Regions from separate parts of the Streptomyces sp. NPDC017202 genome, predicted to be linked through region 3. Evidence: riboswitches for the same ligand, from Rfam matches in the RefSeq annotation. Region 3 holds a riboswitch; each other region holds the start of a gene.
What was found. Region 3 has a riboswitch for cobalamin ahead of ACH4N1_RS33595 (energy-coupling factor ABC transporter permease). Riboswitches for the same ligand answer to the same signal wherever they lie in the genome.

Region 1 (2,188 bases), on a different contig from region 3:
CGAACGCGCGCGGGTCGGTGCCCGTCGCGTGGGCGGCGAGGACCAGTTGGGCCCAGGCGGCGGGGCCGCTCTGCTTCGCCCAGGCGGCGGCGTTGCGCTGGAGCCAGGCCAGCGGCTTGCCCGCCTGCCCGGCGCCGCCCTGCGCGGCGAGCGCGACCACGGCGTCGGCGGTGTTGCCGTAGTCCGGCTGGTTCTCGGCGCCGGGGAGCACCGAGGTCAGGTACCCGTCCTTCGCGACGGCCTTCGCCAGGTAGGCGGCACCGTTGGCGGCGGCCTGCCGCGGGGTGGCGGGGGCGGCACAGGCGGTCGCGGCCGCCTTCTTCCCGGCGCCGGCCGCCAGGCCCTCGCCGAGCGCGCCGAGGACGCCCGCGGCCGTCGCGTCCGCGTTGGCCGCCAACGCGCCCTGCTTGTCGGGCTGGTAGGCGAAGGCGCCACCGTCGTCACAGGGCAGCGCGAACCCGACCAGGGCGTCGTACGGCGACTTCCCGCCCTTGACGACCTCGGCGGGCTTCTCCCCGGCCGCGGCCAGCGCGCCGACGACGACGGCCGTCGAGTTGGTGTCGCTGGCGCCGCCGGGGGCGTACCCCCAGCCGCCGTCCGCGTTCTGCACGGACTTCAGCCAGCCGACGGCCTTCTTCGCCGCGGCCTCGTGACCGCCGAGGGCCGCGAGGGCCTGTACGGCGGCGGCGGTGCTGTTGGTGTCGACCATCAGCTTGGCGTCGCAGGCCTGGGCGGGATCGGCGCGGAACGCGGCGAAGGAGCCGTTCGCGCACTGCTGCCCGGTCAGCCAGTCCACGGCCTTCTCCGCCGGCTTCACCCCGACCGTGTCCTGGGCGAGCAGCGCGAGCGACTGGCGCCAGACACCGTCGTACGTCGGGTCGGTGGTGCCGTACAGACCGGACGGGACCGCCACGGACGGGGTCGGCGACGGGGACGCGGCCACGGCGGGCGTGGCGGCGCCGATCACTGCGGTGGCGGCCAGGACGGCGGCGCTGCGGCGGACGTTCATGATCGGCGGGTGCCTCTCCCTGTCAGGGGGCCGGGCAGCGCGGGACACCCCGGCGGCTCGGCTCCGCATACCTCGACGGTGCCCGTGCGGCGGCGGCGCCGACGCACGTGAGCCGGTCACGTCCCGTCGGGGCAGTCCGGCTGGCCACGGTGTCCGGTGGCTCACGGTTGCGGGTCAGCGCCGGAATTGCACCGGCTTTCCCCCGTACGGGTGTGATGACGACGGGGCCACTGTACTCGGCCGTAGGAAAGGCCCTGAGGGCCGCCCGTGAGGACGGGCGGACGGCGGAAGGAGCGGTGGTGCGAGCGGTGGCGGGCCCTGGGGGAGCGGTGGCGGGCCCCGGGGGAGCGCTACTCCCGCGCCCCCGGCTCCGGCACGTCGATCAGGCGGCAGGCCGTCTCGATGTCGCTGCGGACCTGGGCGATGGAGGCGCGGCCCGAGAGCCAGGCGATGAGGGCCGAGTGCCAGGTGTGTTCGATGACGCGGACCGCGGAGAGCTGGTACGGGGTGGGGTCGGCCAGGCCCGTCGCGTCGAGGATGATCGCGGTGGTCTGGCGGGAGACCTGGTCGACCTCGGGCGAGACGCTGCGGTCGGCGAAGGTGAGGGCGCGCACCATCGCGTCGGCGAGATGGGGCTCGCGCTGGAGGGCCCGGAAGGCGCGCATCAGGGTCTCGGCGACGCGGGCGGAAGGGGTGTCGCCCGCCGGGGGCTTCTTCCGCAGCGTGCCGTGCAGGCGCTCCAACTGGTCCTGCATGGTGGCGACCAGCAGGTGCACCTTGGACGGGAAGTAGCGGTAGAGCGTGCCCAGGGCCACCTGCGAGGACTCGGCGACCTCCCGCATCTGCACCGCGTCGAACCCGCCCCGGCTCGCCAGCCGCGCGCTCGTGTGCAGGATGCGGCGGCGGCGGGCCTCCTGCCGCTCGGTGAGGGGGGCGGCGGAGGGGCGCCGGACGCTGGTGTCCACCTTGTCCCCCTTGGCTTGCGCAGGCATGGGTCCCGTTCCGTGACGGTCGGTGAGGGCGTGGGATCGCTCAGCGGACACAGGGCGCCGGGCCGTGGCGTGAATCACCTGATCCACTGCTCACAGCGTCCTTACCTGCCGGTAGATTCGGAGCCTCCCGGACGATCAAGTCTGAAACTTGTTCTAGATTAGCGTCCCGTCGTAGTCTCGCGGGACA
Region 2 (2,188 bases), on a different contig from region 3:
CACGCACTCGGTGTCCGGCTCGGTGATGGGCGCGGGCCTCGGCCGCAAGGGCGGCGTCGTCCGCTGGTCGACCGCGACCCGGATGTTCGTGGCCTGGGGCCTGACGCTGCCGGCCGCGGCCCTGGTCGGCGCCCTCGCCGAGTACGTGACCGGCCTCGGCGACTGGGGCACGGCGCTCGTCGCGGTGTTCCTCATCGCCTCCAGCGCGGCGATCTGGAAGATCTCGCGGCGCGAGGTCATCGACCACACGAACGTCGTCGACGCGGACGAGGAACCGGCCGGCGTGGTCACCACCGCGATCGCCGCCGTGACCCCGCCCCCGGCGGGCACGGTCGCCGAGGACCTCACGGCCACCATCCCCGCCCCGGCGGCGGAGCCGGCTCCGCCGGCCGCTCCCACCGTCACCACCGTCTGAGTCCCGCCCCCACCGGTACGAAGGAAGAAGCAGCATGAAGATCGACTGGGCGGCTCTCGGCTCCGTCTTCGGCGTCAGTCTCGTCGTCACCGTGGCCCTCGTGGCCCTCTTCACCCTCGGCATCATGGGCCTCTCCCGCCGCGAACGGGCCGCGGCCCAGGGCGGCTCCGCCACCCTGGCCGTCACCGGCGCGTACGCGTGCTTCGCGGCGTGCGCCGGGGCGGTGGCCTACGGGATCTCGCTGATCGTCGCCTGACGGACCGGCACGCACACACGCGCGTGGGGCGCGGGACGGACCACCGTCCCGCGCCCCACGCGTGCGTGACGGCCGTGACCGGCGGTGTGTGGGGTTCTGCACACTGTCCCGCCCCAGGTCAACAGCGAGTTGACGGCCGTTCCGGGCCCGTGGTGGACTGCCGGGGCCATGTACGGCGACAGAAGAGGAAGCCGGTGTGAATCCGGCGCGGTCCCGCCACTGTCACCGGGGTAGACACCCCCGGGAGCCAGGAACTCTCGTCGCCGGTCTCGTCGAACCAGGGCGTGGACACCCTGAGTGAGGACATATCGCCATGCTCGGCTGCCGTTCGAGGTACCGCACCAGGTCGCTGCCCGGCCCGTCGGCCGGCTGAGCCGATGGGTGCCGATCGCCGATACGCGTACGGTGCCGCCGCCGGCCTCCTGGGGGACCTCCTCCTCGGCGATCCGCGCCGGGGGCATCCGGTCGCCGTGTTCGGGCGGGCCGCGGCCGGCGTGGAACGGGTGCTGTGGCGGGACCACCGCGGGTGGGGCGCGCTGCACACCGCCGTGTGCGCCGGCGGCGCCGTGGCCCTCGGAGCCCTCGCCTCCCGTGCCGTACGCCGCTCCCCCGCCGCCTCCGTCGCGTTGACCGGTGCCGCCGTGTGGGCCGTCGTCGGCGGGACCTCACTGGTACGGGAGGCCCGGAGCATCGGGCGGGCCCTGGAAGCGGGGGACGTCGAGGGCGCGCGGGCACGGCTGCCGCACCTGTGCGGACGGGACCCGCAGGCCCTGGACGCCGACGGCATCGCCCGCGCGGTCGTCGAGTCCGTCGCCGAGAACACCTCCGACGCGGTCGTGGGCGCCCTGGTGTGGGGGGCCGTCGGCGGCGTGCCGGGACTGCTCGGGTTCCGGGCCGTCAACACCCTGGACGCCATGGTCGGCCACCGCTCGCCGCGCCACCTCCGCTTCGGGTGGGCGTCGGCCCGGCTGGACGACGTCGCCGGATGGCCGGGGGCGCGGCTGACCGCCGTCCTTGCCGCCGTCGCCGGTGACGACCCGCGCGGGGCGGTGCGGGCCTGGCGGGCCGACGCGCGCAGGCATCCCAGCCCCAACGCCGGTCCCGTGGAGGCGTCGTTCGCCGGTGCCCTCGGGGTGCGGCTGGGCGGGACGCTGTCGTACGCCGGGCGCGTCGAACACCGGCCCGTGCTGAACGGGGAGCGGGGGCGGCCCGTCGTGGCCCACGACATCGAACGTGCCGCGCGGCTCTCCCGCCGCGTCGGCCTGCTCGCGCTCGGCGTCACCGTCGCCGCGCGCGTCGTCTCCGCGGGTGTCCTCGCGGCGAGAGCGAAGGGGCGTACGTCATGAGCGGGGGTCTCCTCGTCGCCGGCACCACCTCGGACGCCGGCAAGAGCGTCGTCACGGCCGGGATCTGCCGGTGGCTGGTGCGGCAGGGGGTCAAGGTGGCGCCCTTCAAGGCGCAGAACATGTCACTCAACTCGTTCGTGACCCGCGAGGGCGCCGAGATCGGGCGCGCGC
Region 3 (2,188 bases):
CGGCACCCCCGCCGGACCCAGCAGCAGGGCGAGTGCCGTCAGCAGTACCAGGGCCGCGCCCGGCCAGGGCGGCAGGGAGACCGCGAGCAGGGTGAGGCCGAGCCCCAGCACGGCCTTGTCCACGGGATGGCGGTGGCGCCAGCGACTGCTGTGCGCCGCCGCGTCGATCGGCAGCACGTCCGATCAGACCCGTTCCTGCGGGGACTTGCCGGCGTCGGGCGCGCTCACGTCGTCCCGTGCCTCGGCCCCGTCCCGTGCCTCGGCCCCGTCCCGTGCCTCGGCCCCGTCCCGTGCCTCGGCCCCGTCCCGTGCCTCGGCCCCGTCCTGTTTCTCCTCCAGGCGGGCCAGCGCCCGCAGTTCGCCCTGGCGGCGGCCACGGCGCACCCCGAAGTAGTAGGCGAGGACGCCCGCGCCCAGGGCCGCCTGGAGGGAGAACAGCGCCGACTCGATCTCCCCGGACGGAGGCTCGTACAGGGGCGAGAACCACGGCTCGTAGTCCGGCTCCAGCTCGGTGATCGCCGTCTCCGCCTCGCCGTCGGAGCCGGTGAACGGCTGCTCCTTGTGGTCACCGAGACCCAGGGCCAGCGGCAGCACCGCGAGCGCGAGCACGGCGAGCAGCAGCAGGAGGTTGATCTTCGTGTTCCGCTTCACCGGGTCACCGCCCCGGTCGTGTCCGGCTTCCGGTTCCGGCCCCCGGTCACCAGCACGCCCAGCCGGGTCAGTTCGCCCTTGCTGGACTGCACGAGGAGACGCATCACCAGGACGGTGAGGAGCCCCTCGCTCACGGCCAGCGGGATCTGCGTGACGGCGAAGATGGACCCGAACTTGCCGAGCGCGCCCAGGAACCCGCTGCTCGGGTCGGGGAACGCCAGCGCCAGCTGCACGCTGGTCACGCAGTAGGTGGACAGGTCGGCGACGAACGCGCCGGCGAACACCGTGACCATCAGCGGCAGGCCGTAGTGCCGCAGCAGGCGGTACACGCCGTATCCGGCCCACGGTCCGACGATCGCCATCGAGAACACGTTGGCGCCGAGCGTGGTCAGGCCACCGTGCGCGAGCAGCAGGGCCTGGAAGAGCAGGGTGATCGTGCCCAGCACGGCCATGATCGGCGGCCGGAACAGGACGGCGCCCAGGCCGGTGCCGGTGGGGTGCGAGCAACTCCCGGTCACCGACGGGAGCTTGAGTGCGGACAGGACGAACGTGAAGGCGCCGGAGGCACCGAGCAGCAGTGTGCTCTCGGGATGCTCCCTGACTTCACGGGTGAGCGACCGGGCTCCGTGGACGACGAACGGCGCCGACGCGACGCTCCAGGCGACCGCGTGCGCCGGAGGCAGAAAACCCTCGGCTATGTGCATGGCTCAGCAGACCCTCTCCAGCACCTCGTGGATGGTTGACGCGCCTTGGCCGGTCTCCTGGCTGACGGGTACCACCGCCCGTGCTCCGCCTTCCCGGGTCCGTGAGGACCCAGTGGCTGCCCGCGAGGGCCGGAGCCGGACTTCCCGATCACAGTGGCGAGGGCCGCACCGGCATCACACCGGATTTCCCGTTCACCAAGGCGTGGTGACAGTAGTGCGAGGACAGGGGCGGTGACAAGCGGGAACGGGGGCGCACGGGCGGCGGACGCGGGGTGCCGGCCCGGCGCACACCGGCCCCGCCGGGGCCGCACCGGGGCCGCGCGGACACCGGTCGGCGGCCCTTTCGGCCGGGGTGCACCGGCCGGTCGGCGGCCGTGCCGGTTCCGGCACACCGGTCGGTCGGCGGCCGTGCCGGTCCGGAATCCGGAGGGTCAGCGGCCGTGCCAGTCCAGGCACACCACGAGCGCGTCGTCCTCCGTCACGGACCCGCCGCGGTGCCCCGCCAGTTCGCGCAGCACGGCACGCGGGACCTCGGCCGCCGGCAGCAGCCGGGTGGCGGTGATCGCGCGGGCCAGGGCGGCGTCCCCGTACGTCCCTCCACCGGGCGGGGACACGGCGTGGACGCCGTCGCTGACGAACACCAGCCGGTCCTCGGGCTCCACCTGGAACGGCTGCGCCACGTAGTCGGTCTCCTCGAACATGCCCAGCGGCAACTGGGCGTCCAGGTCGACGGGTTCGACGGTGCCCGCCCGCAGCCGCAGCAGCCGCGGTGAGCCGGCGTCCACCACCTGGGCCCGGCCCGTGGCGACGTCGACCTCCAGCATCAGCACCGG

Region 1: linked by a shared signal. The riboswitch ahead of ACH4N1_RS01405 (prenyltransferase/squalene oxidase repeat-containing protein) and the one ahead of ACH4N1_RS33595 (energy-coupling factor ABC transporter permease) in region 3 are both predicted to bind cobalamin.
Region 2: linked by a shared signal. The riboswitch ahead of ACH4N1_RS26130 (cobalamin biosynthesis protein) and the one ahead of ACH4N1_RS33595 (energy-coupling factor ABC transporter permease) in region 3 are both predicted to bind cobalamin.

Annotation. Positions count from the first base shown of each region.
Region 1 is NZ_JBIRNP010000001.1:343,578-345,765, reverse strand. Features, by position in the region: gene ACH4N1_RS01405 (prenyltransferase/squalene oxidase repeat-containing protein) at 1-1,009, opposite strand, end outside; cobalamin riboswitch at 1,117-1,250, opposite strand; gene ACH4N1_RS01400 (TetR family transcriptional regulator) at 1,360-2,001, opposite strand.
Region 2 is NZ_JBIRNP010000016.1:58,710-60,897, forward strand. Features, by position in the region: gene ACH4N1_RS26120 (anion permease) at 1-415, shown strand, start outside; gene ACH4N1_RS26125 (hypothetical protein) at 450-671, shown strand; cobalamin riboswitch at 816-948, shown strand; gene ACH4N1_RS26130 (cobalamin biosynthesis protein) at 1,049-2,017, shown strand; gene ACH4N1_RS26135 (cobyric acid synthase) at 2,014-2,188, shown strand, end outside.
Region 3 is NZ_JBIRNP010000033.1:24,149-26,336, forward strand. Features, by position in the region: gene cbiQ (cobalt ECF transporter T component CbiQ) at 1-177, opposite strand, end outside; gene ACH4N1_RS33590 (energy-coupling factor ABC transporter substrate-binding protein) at 184-651, opposite strand; gene ACH4N1_RS33595 (energy-coupling factor ABC transporter permease) at 648-1,355, opposite strand; cobalamin riboswitch at 1,385-1,570, opposite strand; gene ACH4N1_RS33600 (PP2C family protein-serine/threonine phosphatase) at 1,787-2,188, opposite strand, start outside.